4 regions of the Streptomyces sp. NPDC059524 genome follow, and region 2 is predicted to be linked to each of the others. Evidence: riboswitches for the same ligand, from Rfam matches in the RefSeq annotation. Region 2 holds a riboswitch; each other region holds the start of a gene.

Region 1 (7,483 bases), on a different contig from region 2:
GAGACGGTCCTGCTTCTTGCTGCGGCGGAACTCGCTGCGGCGGCGGACCACGTCGAAGCGGTGGTCCAGGTAGACCTCGAGGAGCTCCTTGAGGCCGAGCGTGAGCGGCTGGCCGTCGACCAGCGCCACATTGTTGATACCGAAGGACTCCTCCATCGGCGTCAGCTTGTAGAGCTGCTCCAGGACGGCCTCGGGCACGAAGCCGTTCTTGATCTCGATGACCAGGCGCAGGCCGTGCTCGCGGTCCGTGAGGTCCTTGACGTCGGCGATGCCCTGGAGCTTCTTCGAGCTGACCAGTTCCTTGATCTTCGCGATGACCTTCTCGGGCCCCACCGCGAAGGGCAGCTCGGTGACGATCAGCCCCTTGCGGCGGGCCGTCACCGCCTCCACCGACACGGTCGCGCGGATCTTGAAGGTGCCGCGGCCCGACTCGTACGCGTCCCTGATGCCGGACAGGCCGACGACCTTGCCGCCCGTGGGCAGGTCCGGGCCGGGGACGAACCTCATGAGCGTGTCGAGGTCGGCGCCCGGGTGCTTGATCAAGTGGCGCGCGGCGGCGATCACTTCGCCCAGGTTGTGCGGCGGCATGTTCGTCGCCATGCCGACCGCAATGCCGGACGTGCCGTTCACCAGCAGGTTCGGGTACGCCGCCGGGAGGACGACGGGCTCCTGCTCCTGGCCGTCGTAGTTCGGCGTGAAGTCGACCGTGTTCTCTTCGATCGACTCGGTCATCAGCGACGCGGCCGGGTCCATGCGGCACTCCGTGTACCGCATGGCCGCCGGACGGTCGTCGTTGCCGAGCGAGCCGAAGTTCCCGTGACCGTCGACCAGGGGGACCCGCATCGAGAAGGGCTGGGCCAGGCGCACCAGGGCGTCGTAGATCGACGTGTCGCCGTGGGGGTGCAACTTACCCATGACCTCGCCGACGACACGGGCGCACTTCACGTAGCCGCGCTCGGGGCGCAGGCCCATCTCGTTCATCTGGTAGACGATCCGCCGGTGGACGGGCTTCAACCCGTCCCGCGCATCGGGCAGGGCACGCGAGTAGATGACCGAGTACGCGTACTCCAGGTAGGAGCCCTGCATTTCGTCGACCACGTCGATGTCGAGGATCTTCTCCTCGAAGTCGTCGGGCGGCGGGGTCTTCGTGCTGCGGCGGGCCATCGCTGCTGCGGCTCCTTCACCAACATGAACGGGTACATGAACGAGAACTGTCGCGGACCATTGTGGACCGCCCCACTGACAACACCGATCGCGACCCGTCCATACCGACGGGTCCGCGGCCGCCGCCGGGTGCTCGCACGCTACCCGTGCGGCGCGCCCGGCTCGACCCGCACCGTGGTTCCGGCCCGCTCCGCGCGGCGCTTCCCGCTCGCTCTCGGCGTAGCCCCGGCGGGAACTTCGCCAGGCGTCAGCACGCTTGCATACAGTGGCGGGACTGGTAGCAGTTCTGCGCGTTCACGCAGTTCTCCGCGATCGAAGGGACGTACATGCCCATGGGTCACACGGCCACGGCCGAGGCCGGCTCCGGCGGCCTGACAGCGACCGAGCACCGGCTGGCCAACGGCCTGCGCGTGGTGCTCTCCGAGGACCACCTGACCCCGGTCGCGGCGGTCTGCCTCTGGTACGACGTCGGCTCGCGCCACGAGGTCAAGGGCCGTACGGGCCTGGCTCACCTTTTCGAGCACCTGATGTTCCAGGGCTCGAAGCAGGTGCCGGGCAACGGCCACTTCGAGCTGGTCCAGGGCGCCGGCGGCTCCCTCAACGGCACGACGAGCTTCGAGCGGACGAACTACTTCGAGACCATGCCCGCGCACCAGCTGGAGCTCGCGCTCTGGCTGGAGGCCGACCGCATGGGCTCCCTGCTCACGGCCCTCGACGACGAGTCGATGGAGAACCAGCGGGACGTCGTGAAGAACGAGCGCCGCCAGCGCTACGACAACGTGCCCTACGGCACCGCGTTCGAGAAGCTGACCGCCCTCATGTACCCCGAGGGCCACCCGTACCACCACACGCCCATCGGCTCCATGGCCGACCTGGACGCGGCCACCCTGGAGGACGCGCGGAACTTCTTCCGCACCTACTACGCGCCGAACAACGCGGTGCTCTCCGTGGTCGGCGACATCGACCCGGAGCAGACGCTCGCCTGGGTGGAGAAGTACTTCGGTTCCATCCCGGGCCACGACGGCAAGGCCGCCCCGCGCGACGGCGCCCTGCCCGAGGTCATCGGCGAGCAGGTCCGCGAGGTCGTCGAGGAGGACGTGCCGGCCCGCGCCCTGATGGCGGCCTACCGGCTCCCCGAGGACGGCACGCGCGCGTGCGACGCCGCCGACCTCGCCCTCACCGTCCTCGGCGGCGGCGAGTCCTCGCGCCTCTACAACCGCCTGGTGCGCCGGGACCGCACCGCTGTGGCCGCCGGCTTCGGCCTGCTGCGCCTGGCCGGCGCTCCCTCCCTCGGCTGGCTGGACGTGAAGACGTCCGGCGACGTGGAGGTGCCCGTCATCGAGGCCGCCGTGGACGAGGAGCTCGCCCGGTTCGCCGAGGAGGGGCCCACCGCCGAGGAAATGGAGCGGGCGCAGGCCCAGTTGGAGCGCGAGTGGCTGGACCGGCTCGGCACCGTCGCGGGCCGCGCCGACGAGCTGTGCCGCTACGCCGTCCTCTTCGGCGACCCGCAGCTCGCCCTCACGGCCGTGCAGCGCGTCCTCGAGGTGAGCGCCGAGGAGGTCCAGGAGGTCGCCAAGGCCCGCCTGCGCCCCGACAACCGCTCGGTCCTCGTCTACGAGCCCACGGCGGCCGAGGACACCGACGAATCCGACGAGAGCGACCAGAGCGACGAGGAGGCGGGCCGGTGACCGAGCAGCTCGCGACCATGGACTTCCACCCCCGGCCGCAAGCGGGCGACGCCAAGCCGTGGGCCTTCCCGGCCCCGCAGCGCGGCGCGCTCGGCAACGGCCTCACGGTGCTGCGCTGCCATCGCCCCGGCCAGCAGGTCGTCGCCGTCGAGATCAACCTGGACGCACCGCTGGACGCCGAGCCCGAGGGTCTCGACGGCGTCGCCACGATCATGGCGCGCGCCTTCTCCGAGGGCACGGACAAGCACTCGGCGGAGGAGTTCGCGGCGGAACTGGAGCGCTGTGGCGCCACCTTGGACGCGCACGCCGACCACCCCGGCGTCCGCGTCTCCCTGGAGGTGCCCGTCTCCCGCCTCCCGAAGGCCCTCGGCCTGCTGGCGGACGCCCTGCGCGCCCCCGCCTTCGCCGACAGCGAGGTCGAGCGCCTGGTGCGCAACCGCCTGGACGAGATCCCGCACGAGAGCGCCAACCCGGCCCGCCGTGCCGCCAAGGAGCTCTCCAAGCAGCTGTTCCCCGCCACGTCGCGCATGTCGCGCCCGCGGCAGGGCAGCGAGGAGACCGTCGCCGGCATCGACGCGGCGGCCGTGCGCGCCTTCTACGAGCAGCACGTCCGCCCGGCCACCGCCACCGCCGTCGTGGTGGGCGACCTCTCGGGCGTCGACCTCGACACCCTCCTGAAGGACACGCTCGGCGCCTGGACCGGTGACACGACGCAGCCGCGCCCCGTCCCGCCGGTCACCGCCGACGACACCGGACGCGTCGTCATCGTCGACCGCCCCGGAGCCGTCCAGACGCAGCTGCTCATCGGCCGCATCGGCCCCGACAAGCACGACCGCGTGTGGGCCGCCCAGATCCTCGGCACGTACTGCCTGGGCGGCACGCTGACCTCCCGTCTGGACCGGGTGCTGCGCGAGGAGAAGGGCTACACCTACGGAGTGCGCTCCTTCGCCCAGGTGCTGCGCTCCACGGCGGACGGCACCGGGGCCGCGATGCTCGCCATCAGCGGTTCCGTCGACACGCCGAACACCGGACCGGCGCTCGACGACCTGTGGAAGGTGCTGCGCAAGCTGGCCGCCGAGGGACTGACGGACGCCGAACGGGACACGGCGGTGCAGAACTTGGTGGGTGTGGCCCCGCTGAAGTTCGAGACCGCGTCCGCCGTCGCGGGCACGCTCGCCGACCAGGACGAGCAGCAGCTGCCCGAGGACTTCCAGGCCCAGCTGTACCGCCAACTGGCCGCCACGGGCACCGTGGAGGCCACCGCGGCCGTCGTGAGCGCCTTCCCGGCGGACCGCCTGGTGACGATCCTCGTGGGCGACGCCGCGCAGATCGAGGAGCCCGTCAAGGCCCTCGGCATCGGCGAGGTGACGGTCGTCGCCGGCTGACGCCACCACATGACCGTCGTCGCCGGCCGACGACGCCACGCCAGGGCGGCACCGCCCGAAACGGGACGAAGCCCCGGAAGCCACACAGGCCTCCGGGGCTTCGTGGCGTCACTCACGTTTCCCGTGAACGCTGTTCGGTTCGCCCGACGCGCCACCGTGCGTCGCAAATGCCCGAATTGATGTAGAGGTTGCCTGTGTGCCCTGTGGCATGCGCTACAAAAGCCGGGATCCGTTTGTTGATTGAAAGATGTCCCGCTTAGCGTCGGTCCGGCTGTTCGCCACGTATGAGCCGCGCCCGCGGCCCCGGACAGTCATCGCCGAGTCCCCCACGGCGCGAGCCAGGGGAGCCGGGGACCCACCGCAGTCCCTGGGGTGAATCGGACGCTCTTCCCGTACGGGGAGGGGGCCCGTAGGAGACCTTCCTGCTCCGAACCCGTCAGCTAACCCGGTAGGCGAGAGGGAAGGAAAGGATCAGCCACTCCATGGCGTTCACCCGTGCCACCGGGAAGCATCGTCGTCCGAGCCGCCTCACGCGCACCACGGCGCAGGTCGCCGGCGTCGCGGCGCTCACCACGACCGGTGTCATCGGAGGCCTCGCCGCCCCCGCTCTCGCCGCCGACACCGCCGCGCCCGCCGACCAGAACGGTCTGACGCAGGCCATCGCGATCGGCGACACCCTGGCCGCCCAGATCGACGCCCAGGCGACCGCCCAGAAGAAGGCCGCCGAAGAGGCCGCCGCGCAGAAGAAGGCCGAGGCCGAGGCCAAGCGCCGCGCCGAGGAAGCCCGCCGTGAGGCCGCCGAGAAGGCGGCCAAGGAGCGCGAGGCCAAGGAGCGTGCCGCCCGCGCGGCCGAGCGCAAGCGCCTCAACACCTACGTGGCGCCCATCTCCGGCTCGTACGTCTCGACCGCCTACAAGGCGTCCAGCGGCCTGTGGTCCTCCGGCAGTCACACCGGCATCGACTTCCACGCCGCCAGCGGCACGACCGTCCACGCGGTCGGCTCGGGCACCGTCGTGGAGGCCGGCTGGGGCGGCGCCTACGGCAACAACATCGTGATCAAGATGAACGACGGCACGTACACCCAGTACGGCCACCTGTCGTCGATCGGTGTCTCCGTCGGCCAGAGCGTGACGCCCGGTCAGCAGATAGGCCTCTCCGGCGCCACCGGCAACGTGACCGGCCCGCACCTCCACTTCGAGGCCCGCACGACGCCCGAGTACGGCTCGGACATCGACCCCGTCGCGTACCTCCGCTCGCACGGCGTGGGCATCTGAGGCGTCCGACCCGACGCCCGCAGCACGCACCGCAGGAAAGCCCCGGCCGACCGCCGGGGCTTTCGCGTTCCCGCATCCCGCCGATCCCGCGCCCAGTCCCCGCTGTCCAAAAAATATCCCTCGATTCCAAGCTCCCGTCGGAAATTCGAGCGCGGTGGAATAGAGTCACTGGACGAGCGCGCGGAAATCGGTGCCGATCGCGCTTTTCAGGGGCGCCCGCTCTCCGTCATGCGCGGGGATCGGGCGGAGAGCAAGGCGGAGGTCGGGGCATGCGCATTCCCGCGCACTCGGTATGCACGGCGATCCGCGACGACATCGTCGCGGGCGTGTACGAGCGCGGCAGCAGACTCACCGAGGAACTGCTCGCGCGCCGCTACGGAGTCTCGCGCGTGCCGGTCCGTGAGGCGCTGCGCACCCTGGAGGCGGAGGGCTTCGTCGTCACGCGCAGGCACGCGGGCGCGTGCGTGGCCGAGCCCACCGAGCAGGAGGCGGCCGATCTCCTGGAGATCCGCATGCTCCTCGAACCGCTCGGCGCCGCCCGCGCCGCGCAGCGCCGCACGGACGCCCACCTCAAGGTGCTGCGGGGCCTGGTCAGGCTGGGGCAGGAGCGCTCGAAGGAAGGGGGCGGCGAGGATCTGCGGCCCCTGGGCGCCTGGTTCCACGAGACGCTCGCCCAGGCCTCCGCCAGCCCCGGCCTCATCACCCTGCTCACCCAGGTCCGGCACAAGATCGCGTGGATGTACGCGGTCGAGATCCCCGAGCGGCCCGTCGAGTCCTGGGCCGAGCACGGCGCGGTCGTCGACGCGGTGGCCCGTCGCGACGTCGAGCGCGCCCGCACCCTGACGGCCGCGCACATCGCACGCGAGGCGACCGTCCACCGGCTGCGCGTGCCCCGCGCGGGCGAGCGTGTGAGGACTTCGCAACATGCCGTCAACACGACCGGGCTCCACCATTAACACGGCCGCCGTATACAAAGACGTACGGCATTCATGGAATGGCCCGCCCGGAGTTTTCCCTGCCTGAATTCATTCAGGGAATTTCCGCGTCGGGTCTTTCGGTGATGAATTGCGCTCGCCGTCCCAGGTGTGGAAGCAGGAATACGTCCGGGAAATGCGGAACCGCGCGCCCCCGAAGGGAACGCGCGGTTCTGACGCCGAACGCCGTGGAGTCGGCGCTCAGCGATTTCAGACGGTCTCGGGAAGCTCGTCGAGGCCCTCGGCGACCAGCTTGGCCAGACGGTCGAGCGCGACGTCCGCACCCTCGGCGTCGGAGGCCAGGACGATCTCCTCGCCACCCTGGGCGCCCAGGCCCAGTACGGCGAGCATGGAGGCGGCGTTGACGGGGTTGCCGTCGGCCTTGGCGATGGTCACGGGGACGCCGGCCGCCGTGGCCGCGCGGACGAAGATGGAAGCGGGGCGGGCGTGAAGGCCCTCGGCCCAGCCGACGTTGACGCGGCGCTCAGCCATGTGATGCTGCCCTTCAGATGACTCAAGGTTGTCTAGACCATTCTAAGCACACCGGGCTGCGGACCCGGATCCCCCGGGCCGCAGCCCATCGGACCCCCTTAGCGTGCCCCCGGGCCGCCGGGCACGCGACCCGTACGACAGGCGCCACTTGTCGGCGGTCCGCCCTACTCTTGCCGCATGGAGACCCCGTCGGACCGGCACGCCTACCCCGCCCACTGGGAGGCCGACGTCGTGCTGCGCGACGGCGGCACCGCGCGGATCAGGCCCATCACCACCGACGACGCGGACCGGCTGACCAGCTTCTACGAGCAGGTGTCGGACGAGTCGAAGTACTACCGCTTCTTCGCCCCCTACCCCCGGCTGTCCGCCAAGGACGTCCACCGCTTCACCCATCACGACTACGTGGACCGGGTGGGACTCGCCGCCACCGTGGGCGGCGAGTTCATCGCGACGGTGCGCTACGACCGGATCGACACCCACGGCCGGCCCGCCTCCGCGCCCGCGGA
Region 2 (7,483 bases):
GTCTGACGCTGTGGGCGAGATTTCCGGAGCCGGTCGCGTCACGGCTGGCGGCCGTGGCCCCGGACCACGGTGTGACGGTGGCGGCGGGGCCACGGTTCGGGGTCGGCGGGGCGTTCGAGCGGCATGTCCGACTGCCTTTCACCTTGGCTCCTGAGCTGCTGGTTCAGGGGGTGGAGCGGCTTGCCGCGGCCCGGGACGCGGTGGCCCGCGGGGCCTTCGGGCACCACGTTCCGCCGCCCACCGCATGAGGTTCGGACTGAACAAAACTGACAGGCCGTCAAAGCTGTGACTTTCACGTGATCTCCGCTGCATCGACTTGTGACAAGCGTTCGAGTCCCGCTACGTTCACAACCCACCGCGTCGGCACCGTCCGTCGCACCCGCGACACCCGTCGCGGGCGCAGCATCAGTCTCGCGAAAGGCATCCGCATGCTCTCCGGGAACGGTCGTCACCGTCGCCCTCGTCAGGCTCCTGCTCTCGTGGTCGCCGCCGGTGTCGCCGGCAGCGCCATCGCGATCCCGCTGCTCGCCGCGTCCAACGCGAGTGCCGCCACCACGCAGGCCTGGGACCGGCTCGCCGAGTGCGAGAGCGGCGGCCAGTGGAGCCTCGACGCGGGCAACGGGTACTACGGCGGGCTGCAGTTCTCGCAGGAGCTGTGGGAGCAGTACGGCGGCCTCGACTTCGCGCCGAGCGCCGACCAGGCGAGCCGTTCGCAGCAGATATCCGTCGCGGAGAAGGTGCTCGACGACCAGGGGCCCGGCGCCTGGCCGAGCTGCTCCATCACGGCGGGCCTCTCCAAGAGCGACAGCTCGGCCGAGGTCGACCCGGGGGCGAGCACGCCGCCGCCGGCCCTCGGCGGTTCGTCGGGCGGGCTCCTCGGGATCGGCGGGGACGCGAACGCCGACAAGGGAGAGAAGAATCACGACGACGGGGGCAATTCGGACACCCCGTCAGACGACGCCTCCGGGGATACCTCCGGTAACGCCAAGGGTGACGCGTCCGACGGCAAGGTGGGCGACGAGCCGAGCGGCGGCGCCACTGCCTCGCCCTCCGGCGACGCGGCGGTGGACGAAGGTGACGCGCGGGGTGAATCGGACAAGTCCGGCTCCGATGCCTCCACTTCCCCGGACGGGCCGAAGGGCTCCGGCGCACCGGACGCCTCCCCGTCCGCCTCCAACCCTGCCTCCGAGGGCTCCGGCGCGGGCCGCCACCGCGGCGGCGCCGCCTCCGACGACACCGCCGACTCCCGTACGGGAGAGGGCCGTCACGCCTCCCGTGACGACCGGCGCGACGGCGACGCGTACACGGTGCGCGCCGGCGACAACCTGTGGGACATCGCCGACTCCCAGGGCGTGGACGGCGGATGGACCGAGCTGTACCAGCTCAACAAGAAGGCGGTCGGCTCCGACCCCGACCTCATCCTTCCTGGTCAGAGTCTGGATCTTGGGCTCGAATCGGGCGAAAAGTAGCGGGAGTTCAGGGCGGGTTGCTGCCTGAATGTCCGATTTGGCGAAAGTGAGAGATGGGTCTCAAAGGGCCTGATCCGCTTTGAAAACCGCCGGATCGGCTGCGTACGGTCTGACCGCTCGCCACAGCGGGCCCCGACGGATGTCACGCCGAATCCTGCCAACCTCCGTACGGGAACAGTCGACGCGTCAGCGCCGTGGGCAGGAGCGGGGGACCCAAGGTAGGCGCCGTCCGGAAAGCGATACTCCGGTACGGCTTGGGGTTAAGCCGCGCACTAGGTTGCGCGGCCGGGCACTCACTGGCCCGCACCCGACAGCTCACCTCGTAGGCGTCGGTGAGGGGATCTCTCCATGCTGTTCTCCAGCAAGGGCAAGCACCGCCGCCCGTCCAAGGCCGTCCGTGTCGCCACGCTCGCCGGTGTCACCGGTGCCGCCGTCGCCGTTCCGCTGATGGGTGCCACCGGCGCCTCCGCCGCCACCGCCTCCGAGTGGGACGCCGTCGCCCAGTGCGAGTCCGGCGGCAACTGGTCGATCAACACCGGCAACGGCTACTACGGCGGTCTGCAGTTCTCCGCCTCCACGTGGGCCGCGTACGGCGGCACCGCCTACGCCTCCACCGCCGACCAGGCCTCCAAGGCGCAGCAGATCTCCGTCGCCGAGAAGGTCCTCGCCTCCCAGGGCAAGGGCGCCTGGCCGTCCTGCGGTGTCGGCCTGTCCGGCGCCTCCACCTCGAACCCGGCCCCGGCCCCCGCCGAGCAGCAGCAGACCCAGCCGCAGCCCGAGCGCAAGGCCGAGCAGCCGGCCAACCGCTCGCAGGAGCGCCAGGCCCCGAAGGCCGCGCCGAAGAAGACCGTCACCACGCCGACCGGCAAGAAGGTCGCCAAGGGCGACGGCGAGTACAAGGTCAAGAAGGGTGACTCCCTCAGCGCGATCGCCGAGGCGCACCACACGACCTGGCAGAAGCTCTTCAAGCTGAACGACGACATCGTCCAGGACGCCGACCTGATCTACCCGGGTCAGCAGCTCCACCTGAAGTAAGCCGCCCCCTATATAGGGGAGCGCCCCCCCGCACTCGGCATCGGCGGACGCCGAGTGCCGGCCGCTCGCCACGTGACCCTCTGCCCCGGCCGCCGGGGTGGGGGGTCCCGTCGTTCGCCGAGTGCGGGCCCGGTGGGGGCTGGTCGCGCAGTTCCCCGCGCCCCTGAGATGCATGGCGCTGCGCGCCGCATCTCCCCGATAGAGGCGCCGGGCGCCTTTCGTCTGGGGAAGGCGCGGCGAAGCCGCATGCCTTCCAGGGGCGCGGGGAACTGCGCGACCAGCCCCCACCGGCCCGCACCCCGCGACGAAACCCGACCGCCCCCCACGGACCGTTCACCCGCGAACCACCGGCGGTATTTGTTCCCGTCGGAAACATTTCGCTCACGGCGGAGTCCAAGAGACGGGCGGTCGGCTGGCCGATGGCCCGCGTGCGGTTAGGCTCAAGCCATGCGGAACCGCGCACCGCGGCCCCGCACAGCCCGCGTCACATCCCAGAAGGAGATGCTCGTGCCGTCCATCGACGTCGTCGTAGCCCGGGAAATCCTGGACTCCCGAGGCAACCCCACGGTCGAGGTCGAGGTCGGCCTCGACGACGGCAGCACCGGCCGTGCTGCTGTTCCGTCCGGCGCCTCCACCGGTGCGTTCGAGGCCATCGAGCTTCGCGACGGTGACCCGAACCGCTACCAGGGCAAGGGTGTCGAGAAGGCCGTCCTCGCCGTCATCGAGCAGATCGGCCCGGAGCTGGTCGGCTACGACGCCACCGAGCAGCGCCTGATCGACCAGGCCATGTTCGACCTGGACGCCACCGACAACAAGGGCTCCCTCGGCGCCAACGCCATCCTCGGCGTCTCGCTCGCCGTCGCCCACGCCGCCTCCGAGGCCAGCGACCTGCCGCTGTTCCGCTACCTCGGCGGTCCGAACGCGCACCTGCTGCCCGTCCCGATGATGAACATCCTGAACGGTGGGTCGCACGCCGACTCCAACGTCGACATCCAGGAGTTCATGATCGCCCCGATCGGCGCGGAGTCCTTCTCCGAGGCGCTGCGCTGGGGCACCGAGGTCTACCACACCCTCAAGAAGGTCCTGAAGAGCAAGGGTCTGGCCACCGGCCTCGGCGACGAGGGCGGCTTCGCCCCGAACCTGGGCTCGAACCGCGAGGCCCTCGACCTCATCCTCGAGGCCATCAAGGAGGCCGGCTACATCCCCGGCCAGCAGGTCGCCCTCGCGCTCGACGTCGCCGCCTCCGAGTTCTACAAGGACGGCAAGTACCTCTTCGAGGGCAAGGAGCGCTCCGCCGCCGAGATGACGGAGTACTACGAGGAGCTCGTGGCGGCCTACCCGCTCGTCTCCATCGAGGACCCGCTGTTCGAGGACGACTGGGCCGGCTGGAACGTCATCACCGCGAAGCTCGGCGACAAGGTCCAGCTCGTCGGTGACGACCTGTTCGTCACCAACCCGGAGCGCCTCGCCCGCGGCATCGAGGAGAACTCGGCCAACGCCCTGCTCGTGAAGGTGAACCAGATCGGTTCGCTCACCGAGACCCTGGACGCCGTCGAGCTCGCCCAGCGCAACGGCTTCAAGTGCATGATGTCCCACCGCTCCGGCGAGACCGAGGACGTCACCATCGCCGACCTCGCCGTCGCCACCAACTGCGGCCAGATCAAGACCGGCGCCCCGGCCCGCTCCGAGCGCGTCGCCAAGTACAACCAGCTGCTGCGCATCGAGGAGATCCTCGACGACGCCGCGGTGTACGCCGGCCGCAGCGCGTTCCCGCGCTTCAAGGGCTGACCGCCGCCGACGCGGTAGTTACGTACGTCCCCGCACTCGGTCCCGTACCGTGTGCGGGGACGTACGCACGTGAAGGCAAGGGGAGGCGGGAGATCCGATGCCGGGAAAGCTCCGCGACAGGGGCCAGTTCGACTCGGCCCGCTTCTCCACGGCCACCCGCCTGCGGGCGCTCGGCGAGCAGACCGCCGAGCGCGTGTACCGCTCGCAGAACAAGCGGCAGGCCCGCCGCTCCCGGCTCACCGGCCGCGCGGCGCTGCTCGCCCTCGTCCTGTGCACCCTGGTCGTCGCGCTCGCGTACCCGATAAGGCAGTACGTGTCCCAGCGCGGCGAGATCGCCGACCTGCGGCGCACGCAGCAGGAGGCGAAGGAGCGGGTGGACCGGCTGCGCGACGAGAAGGCGCGCTGGCAGGACGACGCGTACGCGGAGCAGCGGATCCGCGAGCGTCTGCACCTGGTGCTGCCCGGCGAGACCGGCTACATCGTGCCCGACCCGCGCTCCACCACCACCGGCCGCGCCGAACAGGGCGAGGCCGACCGCCCCTGGTACTCGAACGTCTGGGACGGCGTCGACAAGGCCGACCGCTGACGCCCCCGACCCGTACCCGTCATCCCGCACACCCGTAAGCCCGCAGACGAAAGACGACGCGACACAGTCATGGAAACGCCTCCGCCGCAGACCGAGCCCACCACGCCCACGGACGCCGACATCCACGCGTTCCAGGAGCAGCTGGGCCGCCCGCCGCGCGGTCTGCGGGCCATCGCGCACCGCTGCCCGTGCGGCAACCCGGACGTGGTCGAGACGGCCCCGCGCCTGGAGGACGGCACGCCGTTCCCCACGACGTACTACCTGACGTGCCCGCGCGCCGCGTCCGCCATCGGCACCCTCGAGGCCAACGGCGTGATGAAGGAGATGACGGAGCGGCTCAAGACCGATCCGGAGCTCGCGGAGAAGTACCGCGCCGCGCACGAGGACTACATCGCGCGCCGTGACGCCATCGAGGTCCTGGAGGGCTTCCCGAGCGCCGGCGGCATGCCCGACCGCGTGAAGTGCCTGCACGTGCTCGTCGGCCACTCGCTGGTCGCGGGCCCCGGCGTGAACCCGCTGGGCGACGAGGCCATCGCGATGCTGCCCGAGTGGTGGCGCAAGGGCCCCTGCGTGACGCCGTGCGTCGAGCAGGAGGACGCCAAGTGACCCGCGTCGCCGCCATCGACTGCGGTACGAACTCGATCCGCCTGCTCGTCGCGGACGCGAACCCGGAGACGGGCGAGATCGTCGACCTGGACCGCCGGATGACGATCGTGCGGCTCGGCCAGGGTGTCGACCGCACCGGCCGGCTCGCCCCCGAGGCGCTGGAGCGGACCTTCGCCGCGTGCCGCGAGTACGCCGGGATCATCAAGAAGCACGGGGCCGAGAAGCTGCGCTTCGTGGCGACCTCCGCCTCGCGCGACGCCGAGAACCGGGACGACTTCGTCCGGGGCGTCGTCGACATCCTGGGCGTCGAGCCCGAGGTCATCACCGGTGACGAGGAGGCGCAGCTCTCCTTCACGGGTGCGACGAAGGAGCTCACCGGCCGCGCCGACCTGGACCGGCCGTACCTGGTCGTGGACATCGGCGGCGGCTCCACCGAGTTCGTCGTGGGCGACGACGCGGTGCGCGGCGCGCGCTCCGTGGACATCGGCTGCGTGCGGATGACCGAGCGTCATCTCGTCGGCCCGGACGGCACGGTGACGGACCCGCCCTCGCCGGCCCAGATCGAGGCGATCCGCGAGGACATCGCGGCGGCCCTGGACCTGGTGGCGGGCACGGTCCCGATCGACGAGGCGGGCACGCTGGTCGGCCTCGCCGGTTCGGTGACGACGGTGGCCGCGCTGGCGCTCGGCCTGAGCGAGTACGACTGGACGGCGATCCACCACGCGCGGATCTCCTACGAGCGGGTCGCCGAGCTGACCGACTGGCTGCTGACGTCGACGCACGACCAGCGCGCCCTGAAGCCGGTCATCCACCCGGGACGGGTCGACGTCATCGCCTCCGGCGCCCTCGTGCTGCGGCTGATCATGGAGCATGTCGGGGCCCGCGAGGTCGTCGTCTCGGAACACGACATTCTGGACGGTATCGCCTGGAGCGTGGCCTGATCCCAGGCCGCACCGGGCCCGTTCCGCGAGGGGCTCGACCGAGCGTTCCGGGTCTCTCCCGAGCGCTCGGACGAGCGCCGCGACACGCCCTGACGACACCCCGTCGGGAAAGTTCGTGAACTTCTTCACAAGGATTTCGGTCCCATGGGGCGCGGATTCGGGCCCATAGACCCGTTCGGGGCGGTCAAACGCCTCTGGGGGCGGGCGATCGCCTTGCTTTCCGAGGCGGGCGGCGGGGCGGAACCGGTAAGTGGTCCATCGCCCTGGGGGGCTCACCGTGGCTGCTCAAAGGGGGTGAGCAACGACCGGCGGCACCCCGTGGTTCCCCTCCGGGACCATGACATGGGTCACGTGGGCGGCGCAGTGTAGCAGAGCCCCCACCCAACCTTGTGAAGGGGCGCACGAGCGACCCCCTCCAGTCGGGTGGATACTCGATGGCATGAGCACCACGGAGCGTCCCAGGATCCTCATTGTCGGGGGTGGGTACGTAGGCCTGTACGCAGCGCGTCGCATCCTCAAGAAGATGCGATACGCGGAAGCGACCGTCACGGTCGTCGACCCGCGCTCGTACATGACGTACCAGCCCTTCCTCCCCGAGACCGCCGCCGGCAGCATCTCGCCGCGCAACGTCGTCGTCCCGCTGCGACGCGCTGTGCCGGGCGCCGAGATTCTCACCGGCCGCGTGACCAACATCGACCAGGACCGCAAGGTCGCCACGGTCTCGCCGCTCGTCGGCGAGGCGTACGAGGTGCCCTTCGACTACCTGGTGATCGCGCTCGGCGCCGTCTCCCGCACCTTCCCGACCCCCGGCCTCGCCGAGCAGGGCATCGGCATGAAGGGCGTCGAGGAGGCCATCGGCCTGCGCAACCACGTGCTCGAGCAGCTCGACAAGGCCGAGTCCACGACGGACGAGGAGATCCGCCGCAAGGCGCTCACCTTCGTCTTCGTCGGCGGTGGCTTCGCGGGCGCCGAGACCATCGGTGAGGTCGAGGACCTGGCGCGCGACGCGGCCAAGTTCTACAAGAACGTGAAGCGCGAGGACATGCGCTTCGTGCTCG
Region 3 (7,483 bases), on a different contig from region 2:
AGCTCACCGTCGCCCTGCACCGGGTCTTCGAGTCGCCCGTCGACAAACTCGTGTGGGACACCGGACACCAGAGTTACGTCCACAAGATCCTGACGGGCCGCAAGGACTTCTCCAAGCTGCGCGGCAAGGGCGGCCTGTCCGGCTACCCGTCCCGCGAGGAGTCCGAGCACGACATCGTCGAGAACTCGCACGCCTCGACCGCGCTCGGCTGGGCCGACGGCCTGGCCAAGGCGCGGCAGGTCCAGGGCGAGCACGGGCACGTCGTCGCCGTCATCGGTGACGGCGCGCTGACCGGCGGCATGGCCTGGGAGGCGCTGAACAACATCGCCGCCGCCAAGGACCGCCCGCTGATCATCGTCGTCAACGACAACGAGCGCTCCTACGCGCCCACCATCGGCGGCCTCGCCAACCACCTCGCGACCCTGCGGACCACCGACTCGTACGAGAAGGTCCTCGCCTGGGGCAAGGACGTGCTGCTGCGCACGCCCGTCGTCGGGCACACCGTGTACGAGTCGCTGCACGGCGCGAAGAAGGGCTTCAAGGACGCGTTCGCGCCGCAGGGCATGTTCGAGGACCTGGGCCTGAAGTACGTGGGGCCGATCGACGGGCACGACGTGGGCGCCGTCGAGTCCGCGCTGCGCCGCGCGAAGCGTTTCCACGGGCCGGTCCTCGTGCACTGCCTCACGGAGAAGGGCCGCGGCTACGAGCCGGCGCTCGCCGACGAGGCCGACCGCTTCCACACCGTCGGCGTCATGGACCCGCTGACCTGCGAACCGCTCGCCCCCTCCAACGGCCCGTCCTGGACCTCGGTGTTCGGCGACGAGATCGCCCGGATCGGCAAGGAGCGCGAGGACGTCGTCGCGATCACCGCGGCGATGCTGCACCCCGTCGGCCTGACCAAGTTCGCCGAGCAGTTCCCCGACCGGGTCTGGGACGTGGGCATCGCCGAGCAGCACGCCGCCGTCTCGGCCGCCGGGCTCGCCACGGGAGGGCTGCACCCCGTCGTCGCCGTCTACGCGACGTTCCTCAACCGGGCCTTCGACCAGGTCCTCATGGACGTGGCCCTGCACAAGTGCGGGGTGACGTTCGTGCTCGACCGGGCCGGTGTCACCGGTGTGGACGGCCCCTCGCACAACGGCATGTGGGACATGTCGATGCTCCAGGTCGTGCCCGGCCTCCGGATCGCCGCGCCGCGCGACGCCGACCAGCTGCGCGCCCAGCTGCGCGAGGCGGTCGCCGTGGACGACGCGCCGACCGTGCTGCGCTTCCCGAAGGAGTCGGTGGGCCCGTCGGTGCCGGCCGTCGACCGGATCGGCGGCCTCGACGTCCTGAGCCGGGACACGGAGGCGCGCGTGCTGCTCGTCTCCGTGGGCGTCATGGCGCCGGTCTGCCTCCAGACGGCGGACCTCCTCCGGGCGCGCGGCGTCGGCTGCACGGTCGTGGACCCGCGCTGGGTCAAGCCCGTCGATCCCGACCTCGCCCCGCTGGCGGCGGAGCACGACCTGGTCGCCGTCGTGGAGGACAACAGCCGCAGCGCGGGCGTCGGCGCGGCGATCGCGCTCGCGCTCGGGGACGCCGAGGTCGACGTGCCCGTACGGCGGTTCGGGATCCCCGAGCAGTTCCTGGCCCACGCCAAACGCGGCGAGGTGCTGGCCGACATCGGTCTGACCCCCGTCGAGATCGCGGGCCGGATCGGTACGAGTCTCGGCCTCAAGGCCGGCAAGGAGAACGACGCATGAGCAAGGAGTTCGACCTCGGCACGCTGCTCGCCGAGCGCGGCGCCGAACGGTACGAGCTGCACGCCAGGTACCTCAACCACCAGCTGCCGAAGATGCTCCACACCATCGGCTTCGACAAGGTCTACGAGCGGGCCGAGGGAGCGCACTTCTGGGACGCCGAGGGCCACGACTACCTGGACATGCTCGCCGGGTTCGGCGTCATGGGCCTCGGCCGCCACCACCCCGTGGTGCGCAAGGCGCTGCACGACGTGCTCGACGCCTCGCTCGCCGACCTCACCCGGTTCGACTGCCAGCCGCTGCCGGGGCTGCTGGCCGAGAAGCTGATCGCGCACAGCCCGCACCTGGACCGGGTGTTCTTCGGCAACAGCGGCACCGAGGCCGTCGAGACCGCCCTGAAGTTCGCCCGGTACGCGACCGGCAAGCCGCGCGTCCTGTACTGCGCGCACGCCTTCCACGGCCTGACGACGGGCTCCCTCTCGGTCAACGGGGAGGACGGCTTCCGCGACGGCTTCGCCCCGCTGCTGCCCGACACCGCCGTCCCGCTCGGCGATCTCGACGCCCTGGCCCGGGAGTTGAAGCAGGGGGACGTCGCCGCCCTCATCGTCGAGCCGATCCAGGGCAAGGGCGTGCACGAGGCGCCGCCCGGCTATCTGCGCGCCGCCCAGGAACTGCTGCACAAGCACAAGGCGCTGCTCATCGCCGACGAGGTGCAGACCGGCCTCGGCCGCACCGGCGACTTCTACGCGTACCAGCACGAGGACGGGGTCGAGCCGGACCTGGTGTGCGTCGCGAAGGCGCTGTCGGGCGGCTATGTGCCGGTCGGCGCGACGCTGGGCAAGGACTGGATCTTCAAGAAGGTCTACTCGTCCATGGACCGGGTCCTCGTCCACTCGGCGAGCTTCGGCTCCAACGCGCAGGCGATGGCCGCCGGGCTCGCCGTCCTGTCCGTCATGGAGGACGACCAGATCGTCGCGAACGCCCGCGCCATGGGCGGCCTGCTGTCCTCCCGGCTGGCCGCGCTGACCGACCGCTACGAGCTGCTCAGCGACGTGCGCGGGCGCGGCCTGATGATCGGCATCGAGTTCGGCCGGCCCAAGTCCCTGAAGCTGCGCAGCCGCTGGACCATGCTGCAGGCCGCCCGCAAGGGCCTGTTCGCGCAGATGGTCGTGGTGCCGCTGCTCCAGAAGCACCGGATCCTCACCCAGGTCTCCGGGGACCATCTGGAGGTCATCAAGCTGATCCCGCCGTTGGTCGTCGACGAGGCGGACGTCGAGCGGTTCGTCGAGGCGTTCACCGCCGTCATGGACGACGCGCACAGCGGGGGCGGGCTGATGTGGGACTTCAGCAAGACCCTGATCAAGCAGGCGGTGGCCAATCGGTGACCGGAGGCGGGTGACCGGGAGCAGGGACCGGCAGGGAGCGACGGGCGGCCGGTGACCGGAAACCGCGGGAAATTTTGCCTCTGAGGCAAGCAATTTGCCGGAGAGGCAGGCTTCTGGCTGAATCGTCAGCATGAGCCCTGCCTCCCCGGAGGGTACTCCGGAACCGCCGGAGCTGCCCGCCGTCGCACCCCAGTTGCGTGCCCTGCGCCGCCGCGCCTCCCTCACCCTGGAGGCCGCCGCCGGCTCCGCCGGTCTGTCCCCGGCCCATCTGTCCCGCCTGGAGACCGGGCAGCGCCAGCCCTCGCTGCCGATGCTGCTCGGACTCGCCCGGATCTACGGCACCACGGTCTCCGAGCTGCTCGGTGAGACCCCGGCCGACCGCGACGCCGTCGTCCGGTCCGCCGCCATGGAGCCCACCGAGGCCGGCGGCTGGACCTACTTCCAGGCCGGTTCCCCCGGCCGCGCCATGCAGTCGCTGCGCGTCCACGTCCCGTACGGGACCCAGGGCGACATCGTGCGGGTGCACCCGGGGGAGGAGTGGCTGTACGTCCTGGAGGGGCGGCTCAAGCTGCGCCTCGGCGACACCTCGTACCGCCTGGAGCCGGGCGACAGTGCCCACTTCGACTCGCTCACCCCGCACCGCATCGCCGCGGCGGACCGGTCCGGGGCTGAGCTGCTCTTCGTCCACACCCTGCTGCAGAGTCCGACCGCCGCCCTGTGCCTCGGCCCGGCGTCGGCTCCGATCCGAGAGGTCTGAGAGGCCCGACATGAGTGACGCGACCGAGCCCACCGACGCCCCCAAGCCCGCCGCCCGCAACATCGAGGACAAGATGCCGCGCGGCATCCTGGTGCGCGTCCTCCTCTACGTCTTCGCGGGGCACGCCTTCGCCGGGTTCATCTACCTGCTCTTCACCCTGGGCGCGAACCGGTAGCCGCAGCCGTCAGACGAGCAGGCGCTCGCGCAGCCGGTCCCGGTCGGCCGCGGTGAGCCCGAGACCCTCCGCGAAGTAGCGCTCCGTGCCGCCCCAGTGCTGCTCGATGGTCTCGAAGGCGGCGCGCAGGTACTCGGCGCGCGCGTCGAACAGCGGGCTGAGCAGCTCCATGACCTCGGGGGAGTAGGCGTCCGGGGACGTGGAGCTGCGGTGCACCTTGTAGCGGCGGTGCTTCGCGTTCGACTCCAGGTAGTCCGCCTCGATGGCCTCGCGCTCGACGCCGACCGCGAGCAGTGTCACGGCGATCGACAGACCGGCCCGGTCCTTGCCCGCCGCACAGTGCATCAGCGCGGGCACGCTGTCCTCGGCGACGGCGCGCAGCACCCGGCCGTGCTCGGCCGTGCGGTCCGTGATGATCGACCGGTACGAGTTGATCATGCGGTCCGCGGCGCGGCCCCCGGAGAGGAGCGACCGGAGCTGGTCCATGTCGCCGTCGCGGACCATCTTCCAGAACTCGGAGCCGTCCGCCGGGTCGGACAGCGGCAGGTTCACATTGCGCACGCCGGGCAGCGCGACGTCCGCGCCCTCCAGCTTCTGGTCCGCCGCGTTGCGGAAGTCGAAGATCGTGTGCAGGCCGAGCCCGGAGAGGAACGCCGCGTCCTCGGCCGTGGCGTGGGCGAGGTGTCCGCTGCGGAAAAGCACGCCGGGGCGCACGCGCCGGCCGTCCACGGTGGGGAGGCCGCCCACGTCGCGGAAGTTGCGCACTCCGGTCAGCTCGGGCTCGGTGGACGGGGCGTGCTGCGTCACGGGTGCTCCTCCCGGTCGGGTCACCGGCGCTGCTCGCCGGCGGGCGCGCTCCCGACGATACGACATGGATTTAGAGGGCAACCATGTGTCCGTTTTGGCCTATACGTCATTAACTGTCCGCAGATTTGCGGACGTTGTCGCCCGTCGCGTGAGCAGCGTCATATCCGTGACGGTCCGTGGCGGATCTTCCGGACGGCTTTCCCGGGAATTCCTTAGGGTAAGGCGCCGGTAAAGCGGGCGGGATAGACGCAGGGTGACGCAGGAAAGGCGTGAACGATCAAGAAAAGGCAGGTCAGAGGGAATTCGGAACTTGTCGCTTCGTTTCCTGCTGCCCTACGGTCACGTCTCATTCCGGTCGGAACGCCTAGTCCTGCCGCCGCCCGGATTCCTCACTACGACCCGTGACGGCAGGAGCGGGGGACCCACAGGCAAGAACGCCGCCCGGGAATTCCCCACAGCGGCTCGGGGTGAAGTCGTGTCCCTGTCAGGAATGGCAAGGGTGCGGCCGGACATCTCCCGTCCGAACCCGACAGCTCACCTCGCAGGCGACGGAGAGGAATCTCGTCATGCCCGCACAGGGTAAGCACCGCCGCCCGAAGTCCTTCCGTCTCGGCCGCGCCGCCGCCGTCGCCACCGTCGGTGGTGCCGCGCTCGCGCTGCCGCTGATCGGCGCCACCGGTGCGCAGGCCGCCACCGCCCAGACCTACACGGTCAAGGCCGGCGACACGCTCTCCAAGATCGCCAAGGCGGAGAACGTCGAGGGCGGCTGGAAGAAGCTCTACGCGGACAACAAGTCCGTGATCGGCTCCGACGCCGGCCTGATCAAGCCCGGCGAGAAGCTCACCCTCGGCGGCGCCGCGAAGACCACGGCCACCCAGGCGAGCACCTCCACCGCCGCCTACGTGAAGCCGGTCGACGCCACCGAGGGCACGCCGTACCACCAGAACGGCAGCATGTGGTCCAGCGGCTACCACACCGGCACCGACTTCGTCGTGCCCACCGGCACCCCGATCAAGGCCATCGCCGCGGGCACCGTCGTCTCCGCCGGCAACGGCGGCGCGTACGGCAACCAGGTCGTCATCCAGCACGCCGACGGCCACTACTCGCAGTACGCCCACCTGTCGCAGCTCGGCGTCTCGGCCGGCCAGGCCGTCTCCGCCGGCACGCAGATCGGCCTCTCCGGCGCGACCGGCAACGTGACCGGCCCGCACCTGCACTTCGAGATCCGCACCACCCCGAACTACGGCTCGGACGTCGACCCGGTCGCGTACCTGCGCGCGCACGGCGTCTCCATCTGACCCACGCGCATGATCCACACTCGGCGCCCGGATATTCCCCGGGCGCCGAGTGCTGTATCTCACCACTCGTCAACCCCTGGCTACGGTCGCGTAGGTCACAGGTCAGGGTGAAGGATGTGTGGTCGTGGCAAACGAATCGAGATCACTCAGCGGCGGCACGATTCGGTCCTATGCGGCGGTGGGGGACAGCTTCACCGAAGGCGTCGGGGACCCCGGGCCCGACGGCAGCTTCGTGGGCTGGGCCGACCGGCTCGCCGTCCTCCTCGACGACCGGGTCCCCGAGGACACGTTCCAGTACGCGAACCTGGCCGTGCGCGGCAAGCTCATCGACCAGATCGTCGAGCACCAGCTCCCCAAGGCCCTGGAGCTCGCCCCCGACCTGGTGAGCCTGGTCGCCGGCGGCAACGACATCATCCGTCCCGGCACCGACCCGGACGACGTGGCCGAGCGCTTCGAGAAGGCCGTGGCCCGGCTTTCCGAGGCCGCCGGGACCGTCCTCGTCGCCACCGGCTTCGACACCCGCGACGTGGCCGTCCTCAAGCATCTGCGCGGCAAGATCGCCACGTACAACATGCACGTGCGCGCCATCGCCGACCGGTACGGCTGCCCGGTGCTCGACCTGTGGTCCCTGCGCTCCGTGCAGGACCGCCGGGCCTGGGACGACGACCGGCTGCACCTCTCGCCCGAGGGGCACACCCGCGTCGCCCTGCGCGCCGGGCAGGTCCTCGGCGTGGACGTGCCCGCCGACCCCGAGCAGGCCTGGCCCCCGCTGCCGCCCCGCGGCACCTTCGAGGTGCGGCGCGACGACATCCACTGGGCCCGCGAGTTCCTCGTGCCCTGGATCGGCCGCCGTCTGCGCGGCGAGTCCTCCGGCGATCGCGTCGAGGCCAAGGGCATCCTCGACCCGCACGCCATCAAGGCCCACCTGGAGTCGGCTTCCTGACCCTGCGAGGTCCCGGACCTCTGCCGGCCGGGTCAGCGCGCCCGGCGTCGCGCCGCGACGGCGAGCAGCACGACGGGTGCCATGGCGACCAGCCGGCAGAGGTCCGAGACGAACCACGGTGCGCCGAGGGCTCGGGGGAGCCAGAGCAGGAAGAAAGCCCAGCCGAGCATGAACGGCAGGAGGACGCGGTACAGGCCGTGCCTGACGCGGGCCTCGGGCGGCCCGTCGGGTTGAGTGCGCAGCCCGACCGCTGCCGTGATCAGGAAGGCGGCGCCCGCGCCGCTGATTGCCCACTCCGCCCAGCCCCAGTTCAATGCTCCCCCTGACGTGAGCCGTGACGGCCCCCTGGGCCCGCCTCGGGTCGCCGTTTCGTGAGCGGTGG
Region 4 (7,483 bases), on a different contig from region 2:
CACGGACACCGCCGCCACCGACACGGTCACCGGCGCCGCGAACCCGGCAACCGCAGCGACATCCACCCCGCACGCCACACCCGCCGGCCCCGCGAGCACCGCCTCCAGAGCTCTCTCCACGGCCCTCACCACGCTCTCCGCCCTCGTGGCCCTCGCCGACCTCCCGCCCTTTCGGGCCCTCCCCCGCCGCCTCCTGCCGGGCCGGCTCGCCGGTCTTTCGACGGTCCTGGTGAAGGCGACCGCGCTGGAGCTCGCGATCCTCGCCGGACATCTGGTGCTGTACCCCTCGGGCCTCACCCCGGAGCGCCGCGCCCCGCGCGTCCCCGCCCCCGCCGACGTCCCCTCGGCCACCCCGGAGCGCCCGCCGGTGCTGCTCCTGCACGGGTTCATCGACAACCGTTCGGTCTTCGTGCTGCTGCGCCGCGCCCTGGCCCAGCACGGCACCCGGCATCTGGAGTCCCTCAACTACTCGCCGCTGACCTGTGACATCAAGGCGGCCGCGACGCTGCTCGGCCGGCACGTCGAGGAGCTGTGCGAGCGGACCGGACGGGACCGGATCGACATCGTGGGCCACAGCCTGGGCGGTCTGATCGCCCGTTATTACGTGCAGCGGCTGGGCGGCGACCGCCGCGTCCGCACCGTCGTCACGCTCGGCACCCCGCACAGCGGCACCCGCGTCGCGCCGCTCGCGGACGCGCATCCGATCGTGCGGCAGATGCGGCCGGGCTCGTCGGTGATCGAGGAGCTGAAGGAACCGGCACCGGGCTGCACGACCCGCTTCGTGAGTTTCTGGAGCGACCTCGACCCGCTGATGGTCCCGCTGGAGACGGCCTGCGTCGACCACCCGGACCTGATCGCGCAGAACGTGCGCGTGACGGGCATCGGGCACCTGGCCCTGCCGGTGCATCCGGCGGTCGCGGCGGCCGTCCGCGAGGCGCTCGCCCCCGACCCGGTGGCCGGGGCGAACGGCGGCGCCGACACGCGCGGCGGTCTGACGGTCGCCTGACGACGACCTTTTCCAGGGGCTGTGTTCGAACCCGCGGCCCCTGCGGACGCCCAACTCGGCCAGAGCGGTACGTACCCGCACGTCCCGGGCTCCGGCCTTTTCGAACTCGTCTCGAACTCAGCGCCAAGCGCATGCCCGCAGTTCACCGAAACAACGCCGATTGCCCCTTTCCTGGAGCGGGGAAACCTGCCGAAGATTGTCGTGTGCTCGTACCGCCGGGTACAGTCGCCGCACTGCTCTGGCAGCCCCTGTCGTCGAGGCGAAAGAGAAGTTGGTGAACGACCGTCATCCGTCGGGGACCGCGCACGACGCGACCTACGACGGTTACTCCACGACCAGCTTCGCCACTGACCCGCTCTTCGGCGACCTGGCGGGCACGGACCCCTACGACACCGGCTCCTACGGCCACGTCCAGGACTCCGGACAGTGGTACGGAGCGGACGGGCAGCACCAGCAACAGCAGTACGCGCAGGCCGCGGACCCGTACGCGACGTCCTCGTACGAGACGCACGGGACGGGCGGTTACGACACCTCGGGGCTGTGGACCGACACCGGGTACGGGCAGCAGCAGACCGGGCAGTGGGACACGCAGTCCTATACCGGACACACGGGTTTTGACGGTACGTCAGAGTTCGGGACGCAGACCTTCGACGCCTCCGGGTTCCAGCACCCGGGCTACGACTCCACCTCGGCCGGCTTCCCGGCCGCGACGGCGGACTACACGGACTACGCGGCGACGACGTCCACGTTCGACGCCTCCGCCTATGAGACCTCCTCCTTCGAAACATCCTCGTTCGAGACGTCCTCGTTCGAGGCGCCGGGCTTCGACGCGGCGAACTTCGAGACCGGGAGCTTCCCCGGCGCCGGCCACGAGACCCCGGCGCACGGGACCGCCACGTTCGACGCCCCGGGCTTCGAGACCTCCGGCTTCGACTCCGCCGGTCTCGACTCGGCCGGTTTCGACCACTCGACCCTCCTCGGCACGACGTCCTACGACACCGGCGCCTACGACGCCACCGCCTGGAACTCGGCCGGCACCGAAACCCGGACCGCGCAGGCCGCCCCGTCCGCGCAGGACACGCTCCACGCCCACGTACCGGACCAGTACGTGCCCGAGGACGCCTACGACGCGGCCGACAGCCTGGCCACCTCCCCCGCTCCCGCCCCCGCCGACGCGGAGCAGGACGACGCGACGGACGCCGGGGACACCGCGGGCGGCGAGGAGCAACCGAACCCCTGGGAGCCGGAGTTGGCCCGGGCCGCGGCGCCGCGGAGCGCCCCGCGCGGCCGCGCGGCGGCCCGTCGCCGTACGCCCGCCAAGCGTTCCGCCCTGCTGACCGTCGCCGTGCCCTCGGTCTGCGCGATCGGTGTGGCGGGGGTCGCGGCCGCGTCCGTCGGCGGTCTCGGCGGCGAGGAGCCCAAGGAGACGAAGGCCGCCGCGGCGCCCGACGTCAAGACCGTGAAGCCCTCGGTGGCGAACAACAAGCTGGACACCCAGCTGCGCGGACTCTCCGCGGACGCGGGCGACTTCGCCGACCGGGCGAGCCGCACGCAGGAGCGCATCGACCTGAAGGCGAAGCAGGAGGCGGACCGCAAGAAGGCCGCCGAGGAGGCCGCCCGCAAGGAGGCGGCCCGCCCCAAGTTCGCCCTGCCGGTCTCGGCCCGCGGACTGTCCGCCTATTTCGGCCAGGCCGGCATCAACTGGATGTCCTCGCACACCGGCATCGACTTCCCCGTCTCGTACGTCCCCGTGATGGCGGCGACCGACGGCACCGTCCGCACCCAGTGGAACAGCGCGTACGGGAACATGGCGATCGTCACCGCCAAGGACGGCACCGAGACCTGGTACTGCCACCTGTCCCGGCACACGGTGCTGAGCGGGCCCGTGAAGGCGGGTGACGTCATCGCGACGTCCGGCGACTCCGGCAACTCGACCGGCCCGCACCTGCACTTCGAGGTGCACCCCGGTGGCGGCGCCGCGGTCGACCCGCTGCCGTGGCTGCGCAGCCACGGCCTCGACCCGACCTGACGGCCCCGTCCGGCCCCGCCCTGCCGGGTTACAGCTTCTCGACCGGCGCGTAGCGCAGCAGCAGCCGCTTCGGCTTCGGGTCGCCGAAGTCGATCGTCGCCTCCGCCTTGTCGCCCTGCCCGTTGACCCCCACGACCGTGCCCAGGCCGAACTGGTCGTGCGTGACGCGGTCGCCGACCGCGAGGGCCACGACCGGCTTGTCGCCCGCCCGCCCCCGGCTCGTGGCGAACGCGGGCGTCGTGCGCGAGCGCGACGACAGGGTCGACGACAGCGAGGCCGCGACACCGCTCTTGCCGAAGCCGCCGCCGGAGCCGCCGAAGCCACCGCGGCCGGCCGTCGCCGAAGGCGTCGCCGGACCCGTGCGCTTCCAGTCCAGGTGCGCGGCCGGGATCTCCTCCAGGAACCGCGACGGCGGGTTGTACGAGGGCTGGCCCCAGGCGCTGCGCATCGAGGAGCGGGTCAGATAGAGCCGCTCGCGGGCGCGCGTGATGCCGACGTAGGCGAGCCGGCGCTCCTCCTCCAGCTCCTTGGTCTGGCCGAGGGAGCGCATGTGCGGGAAGACGCCGTCCTCCAGGCCGGTCAGGAAGACCGTGGGGAACTCGAGGCCCTTCGCGGTGTGCAGGGTCATCAGTGTGATGACGCCGCTGCCGTCGTCGTCCTCGTCGGGGATCTGGTCGGAGTCGGCGACGAGCGCGACCCGCTCCAGGAAGTCCGAGAGCGTGCCGCCGGAGGCCTCGGTCTGCGCGCCCTCCTCCGCGGCCGCGTTCTCCTGCTCGAACTCCAGGGCCACGGCCGCGAGTTCCTGCAGGTTCTCGATGCGGGTCTCGTCCTGCGGGTCGGTGGAGGCCTGGAGCTCGGCGAGGTATCCGGTGCGCTCCAGGACGGCTTCGAGGACCGTCGCCGGGCCGGCGCCGGACTCGACGATCGTGCGCAGGTCCTCCATCAGCGTGTTGAACCGCTTCACCGCGTTCGTCGAGCGGGACGCCATCCCGTACGCCTCGTCGACCCGGCGCAGGGCCTGCGGGAAGGAGATCTTCTCGCGCTGGGAGAGGGCGTCGATCATGGCTTCGGCGCGGTCGCCGATGCCGCGCTTCGGCACGTTCAGGATCCGGCGCAGCGGGACGGAGTCCTCCGGGTTGGCGAGCACCCGCAGGTACGCGAGGACGTCCCGGACCTCCTTGCGCTCGTAGAAGCGGACGCCGCCGACGACCTTGTACGGGAGGCCGACGCGGATGAAGACCTCTTCGAAGACACGGGACTGCGCGTTCGTCCGGTAGAAGACGGCGACGTCGCCGGCCTTCGCGTCGCCCGCGTCGGTCAGCCGGTCGATCTCGTCGGCGACGAACTGGGCCTCGTCGTGCTCGGTGTCCGCGACGTAGCCGGTGATCTGGGCGCCCGCGCCCGCGTTCGTCCACAGGTTCTTGGGCCTGCGGGACTCGTTGCGCTCGATGACCGCGTTGGCCGCGGAGAGGATCGTCTGGGTGGAGCGGTAGTTCTGCTCCAGGAGGATCGTCGTCGCGTCCGGGTAGTCCTCCTCGAACTGGAGGATGTTGCGGATCGTGGCGCCGCGGAAGGCGTAGATCGACTGGTCGGCGTCACCCACGACGCACAGCTCGGCCGGGCCGGGGTCGTCCGCGCTCGGCGGCGCGTCCACGCCCGCCTCCACCTCCGCGTCGTGGGCGGCGGCGGTGCCGACCAGCTCACGGACCAGGGCGTACTGCGCGTGGTTCGTGTCCTGGTACTCGTCGACCAGGACGTGCCGGAAGCGGCGGTGGTAGTGCTCGGCGACGTCGGGGAAGGCGCGCAGCAGGTTGACCGTCGTCATGATCAGGTCGTCGAAGTCCAGCGCGTTCGCCTCGCGGAGGCGGGACTGGTACATCGCGTAGGCCTGGGCGAGGGTCTTCTCGAAGCCGTCGGCGGCCTGGGCGGCGAAGTCCTCCTCGTCGATCAGCTCGTTCTTCAGGTTGCTGATCTTGGCGCTGAAGGACTTCGGCGGGAACTTCTTCGGGTCGAGGTCCAGGTCGCGGCAGACCAGGGCCATGAGCCGCTTGCTGTCGGCCGCGTCGTAGATCGAGAAGGAGGACGTGAAGCCCAGCCGCTTGGACTCGCGGCGCAGGATGCGGACGCAGGCGCTGTGGAAGGTGGAGACCCACATCGCGTTCGCCCGCGGGCCCACCAGGGCCTCGACGCGCTCCTTCATCTCGCCCGCGGCCTTGTTCGTGAACGTGATCGCGAGGATCTGGCCGGGGTGCACGCCGCGCTGGGCGAGCAGGTACGCGATGCGGTGCGTGAGGACGCGGGTCTTGCCGGAGCCGGCGCCCGCGACGATGAGCAGGGGGGAGCCGCCGTGCACCACGGCCGCCCGCTGGTTCTCGTTCAGCCCCTCCAGGAGGGCCTCCGGGTCCAGGGCCGGGCGGGGCGCCCCGTCGCGGTAGTGCGTGTCCCGGTCCACGGGCGCGTCGAACTTCCCCCCGAACAGGTCGTCCGGAAGCGGCTCGGGGGCCCCGTCGTGCTCGGGGTCCTCGGGCGGCGGCGGGGGCTCCTCCGCAGGGGACTGGAGGCCGGCCAGGAAGCTGTCGTCAAAGAGGCTGCTCATCGCTCTCCGAGTCTAGGCCGCCCCACCGACAGCCCGCCGTCACCTTCACGGAGACGCTCCTCGCATTCACGGTGACACCCCTCGCACCACCCTTTGCGACGGCCCGGTAACCCAGCGCGACAGCAAAGGCCGTTCGGGGCCCGCGGCGTAGAGATCATGGAAATGGTCACGAAAATGTATCGGGCATATCGAACATCAACCTTCACAGCAGCAACACGAGTTGGCTACGGTGCTGCGCGGGCAGCCCGTCCCCCCGCCCGCGAACAACGCGGCGAGCGGGCAGCCCCCGCCGAGTTCCGTACGCCGAGAGGCAGGGAACCGGGGACCCACCGACCTTGGGGTGAATCGGTCAACAGTCCGGCGGCGCCGGATGGTTGGCCGTAGGGCAGCCTTCCGTACGACGTGCACCACCGCGCACCGAAGCGACGGTGTACGAGCCCGAACCCGACAGCTAACCCGGTAGGCGGATTACGGAAGGAGTCGCCTGCCTTGGCGTCGCACCGCAAGCCGCGTACCCGCTCCCGGATGACCGGCGGCACCCGTACGACCCCCGCGGTCGGCATCACGACCGCCGCCCTCACCTCCGTCGCGCTGCTCTCGCAGACGGCCCAGGCCGCGCCGGCCCAGCCCGCGAAGCCGAGCCTCGAAGAGGTGCAGAAGAAGGTCGACACGCTCTACCGCCAGGCCGAGGTGGCCACGCAGAAGTACAACGCGGCCCAGGAGCGGACCACCGGCAAGAAGAAGCAGGTCGATCATCTCCTCGACGACATCGCGCAGCGCACGGAGAAGATGAACACGGCCCGCGAGGAGCTCGGCCGGTTCGCCGCCGCGCAGTACCGCACGGGCGGGGTGAGCGACACGGCGACGATGTTCCTCGCGGAGAACCCCGAGGACTACTTCGCCCAGGACCAGCTGATGAGCCGGCTGACCTCCCGCCAGAAGAAGGCGGTCGACGACTACCAGGTGCAGCAGCGCGAGACGGCGAAGAAGCGCACCGAGGCGCAGGAGAGCCTGAAGCAGCTGACGACGTCGCAGACCGAGCTGAAGACGTCCAAGCAGACCGTCCAGTCGAAGCTCGCCGACGCCCGGAAGCTGCTGTCGGAGCTGACGGCCGAGGAGAAGGCGCGGCTGGCCGCGATCGAGCGGCAGAAGCAGGAGGCGGCCCGCAAGAAGGCCGCCGAGCTCGCCGCGAAGCAGAAGGCCGAGGAAGAGGCCAAGCGGAAGGCCGAGGAAGCCGCCCGCCAGGAGGAGGGCTCGGGCACCGGTTCCGGCACGACGGACCCGGGCACGGGCTCCGGTTCCGACTCGGGCTCGACGGACACCTCGTACGCCACGAAGGCCGCGAAGGCCCTCGCCTTCGCCAAGGCCCAGGAGGGCAAGCCGTACGTGTGGGGCGCGACGGGCCCGGACTCGTACGACTGCTCGGGGCTGACCGGGGCGGCCTGGAAGGCGGCCGGTGTCACGCTGCCGCGCACCACGTGGGACCAGGTGGAGTTCGGCACGACGGTCCCGCTGTCCGACATCCAGCCCGGTGACCTGGTCTTCTTCTACGACGACATCAGTCACGTCGGCATCTACAAGGGCGACGGCATCATGATCCACGCCCCGAAGCCGGGCGCGTACGTGCGCGAGGAGTCGATCTACTACGACGGCACCGCGTCGATCCACAGCGTGGTGCGCCCCGCCTGACGCCGCTCGCGGTTACGTTCGGGCGGTGGACCGCGACCGCCCGGACGTGCCCGGGACCCCCGACACCGCACCCGCCTCACCCTGGGCGACGATCCCGCCGGCCGCCGGCGCCGCCGTCATGGCCACCGGCATCGTCTCGATCGGCCTCCACCTGCTCGGGCAG

The links. A riboswitch is a leader RNA that binds a small molecule or an ion and turns the genes downstream of it on or off. The one in region 2 is predicted to bind cyclic di-AMP.
Region 1: another riboswitch for cyclic di-AMP. It lies ahead of ACFW9D_RS04700 (M23 family metallopeptidase); the one in region 2 lies ahead of ACFW9D_RS28680 (transglycosylase family protein).
Region 3: another riboswitch for cyclic di-AMP. It lies ahead of ACFW9D_RS13245 (LysM peptidoglycan-binding domain-containing M23 family metallopeptidase); the one in region 2 lies ahead of ACFW9D_RS28680 (transglycosylase family protein).
Region 4: another riboswitch for cyclic di-AMP. It lies ahead of ACFW9D_RS29105 (C40 family peptidase); the one in region 2 lies ahead of ACFW9D_RS28680 (transglycosylase family protein).

Annotation. Positions count from the first base shown of each region.
Region 1 is NZ_JBHYTK010000010.1:28,404-35,886, reverse strand. It holds gene ACFW9D_RS04715 (DNA topoisomerase (ATP-hydrolyzing) subunit A) at 1-1,164, opposite strand, end outside; gene ACFW9D_RS04710 (pitrilysin family protein) at 1,497-2,852, shown strand; gene ACFW9D_RS04705 (M16 family metallopeptidase) at 2,870-4,237, shown strand; cyclic di-AMP (ydaO/yuaA leader) riboswitch at 4,543-4,707, shown strand; gene ACFW9D_RS04700 (M23 family metallopeptidase) at 4,720-5,511, shown strand; gene ACFW9D_RS04695 (GntR family transcriptional regulator) at 5,781-6,467, shown strand; gene ACFW9D_RS04690 (HPr family phosphocarrier protein) at 6,696-6,977, opposite strand; gene ACFW9D_RS04685 (GNAT family N-acetyltransferase) at 7,155-7,483, shown strand, end outside.
Region 2 is NZ_JBHYTK010000127.1:8,404-15,886, forward strand. It holds gene ACFW9D_RS28670 (PLP-dependent aminotransferase family protein) at 1-248, shown strand, start outside; gene ACFW9D_RS28675 (transglycosylase family protein) at 480-1,469, shown strand; cyclic di-AMP (ydaO/yuaA leader) riboswitch at 1,605-1,813, shown strand; gene ACFW9D_RS28680 (transglycosylase family protein) at 1,818-2,504, shown strand; gene eno (phosphopyruvate hydratase) at 3,012-4,292, shown strand; gene ACFW9D_RS28690 (septum formation initiator family protein) at 4,390-4,878, shown strand; gene ACFW9D_RS28695 (DUF501 domain-containing protein) at 4,948-5,484, shown strand; gene ACFW9D_RS28700 (Ppx/GppA phosphatase family protein) at 5,481-6,425, shown strand; gene ACFW9D_RS28705 (NAD(P)/FAD-dependent oxidoreductase) at 6,865-7,483, shown strand, end outside.
Region 3 is NZ_JBHYTK010000036.1:7,515-14,997, reverse strand. It holds gene dxs (1-deoxy-D-xylulose-5-phosphate synthase) at 1-1,739, shown strand, start outside; gene ACFW9D_RS13265 (aspartate aminotransferase family protein) at 1,736-3,121, shown strand; gene ACFW9D_RS13260 (helix-turn-helix domain-containing protein) at 3,252-3,878, shown strand; gene ACFW9D_RS13255 (DUF6126 family protein) at 3,889-4,053, shown strand; gene ACFW9D_RS13250 (tyrosine-protein phosphatase) at 4,063-4,860, opposite strand; cyclic di-AMP (ydaO/yuaA leader) riboswitch at 5,241-5,421, shown strand; gene ACFW9D_RS13245 (LysM peptidoglycan-binding domain-containing M23 family metallopeptidase) at 5,427-6,158, shown strand; gene ACFW9D_RS13240 (SGNH/GDSL hydrolase family protein) at 6,283-7,101, shown strand; gene ACFW9D_RS13235 (hypothetical protein) at 7,134-7,415, opposite strand.
Region 4 is NZ_JBHYTK010000131.1:14,403-21,885, forward strand. It holds gene ACFW9D_RS29090 (esterase/lipase family protein) at 1-1,006, shown strand, start outside; gene ACFW9D_RS29095 (peptidoglycan DD-metalloendopeptidase family protein) at 1,281-3,035, shown strand; gene pcrA (DNA helicase PcrA) at 3,064-5,631, opposite strand; cyclic di-AMP (ydaO/yuaA leader) riboswitch at 5,909-6,113, shown strand; gene ACFW9D_RS29105 (C40 family peptidase) at 6,121-7,320, shown strand; gene ACFW9D_RS29110 (tellurite resistance/C4-dicarboxylate transporter family protein) at 7,346-7,483, shown strand, end outside.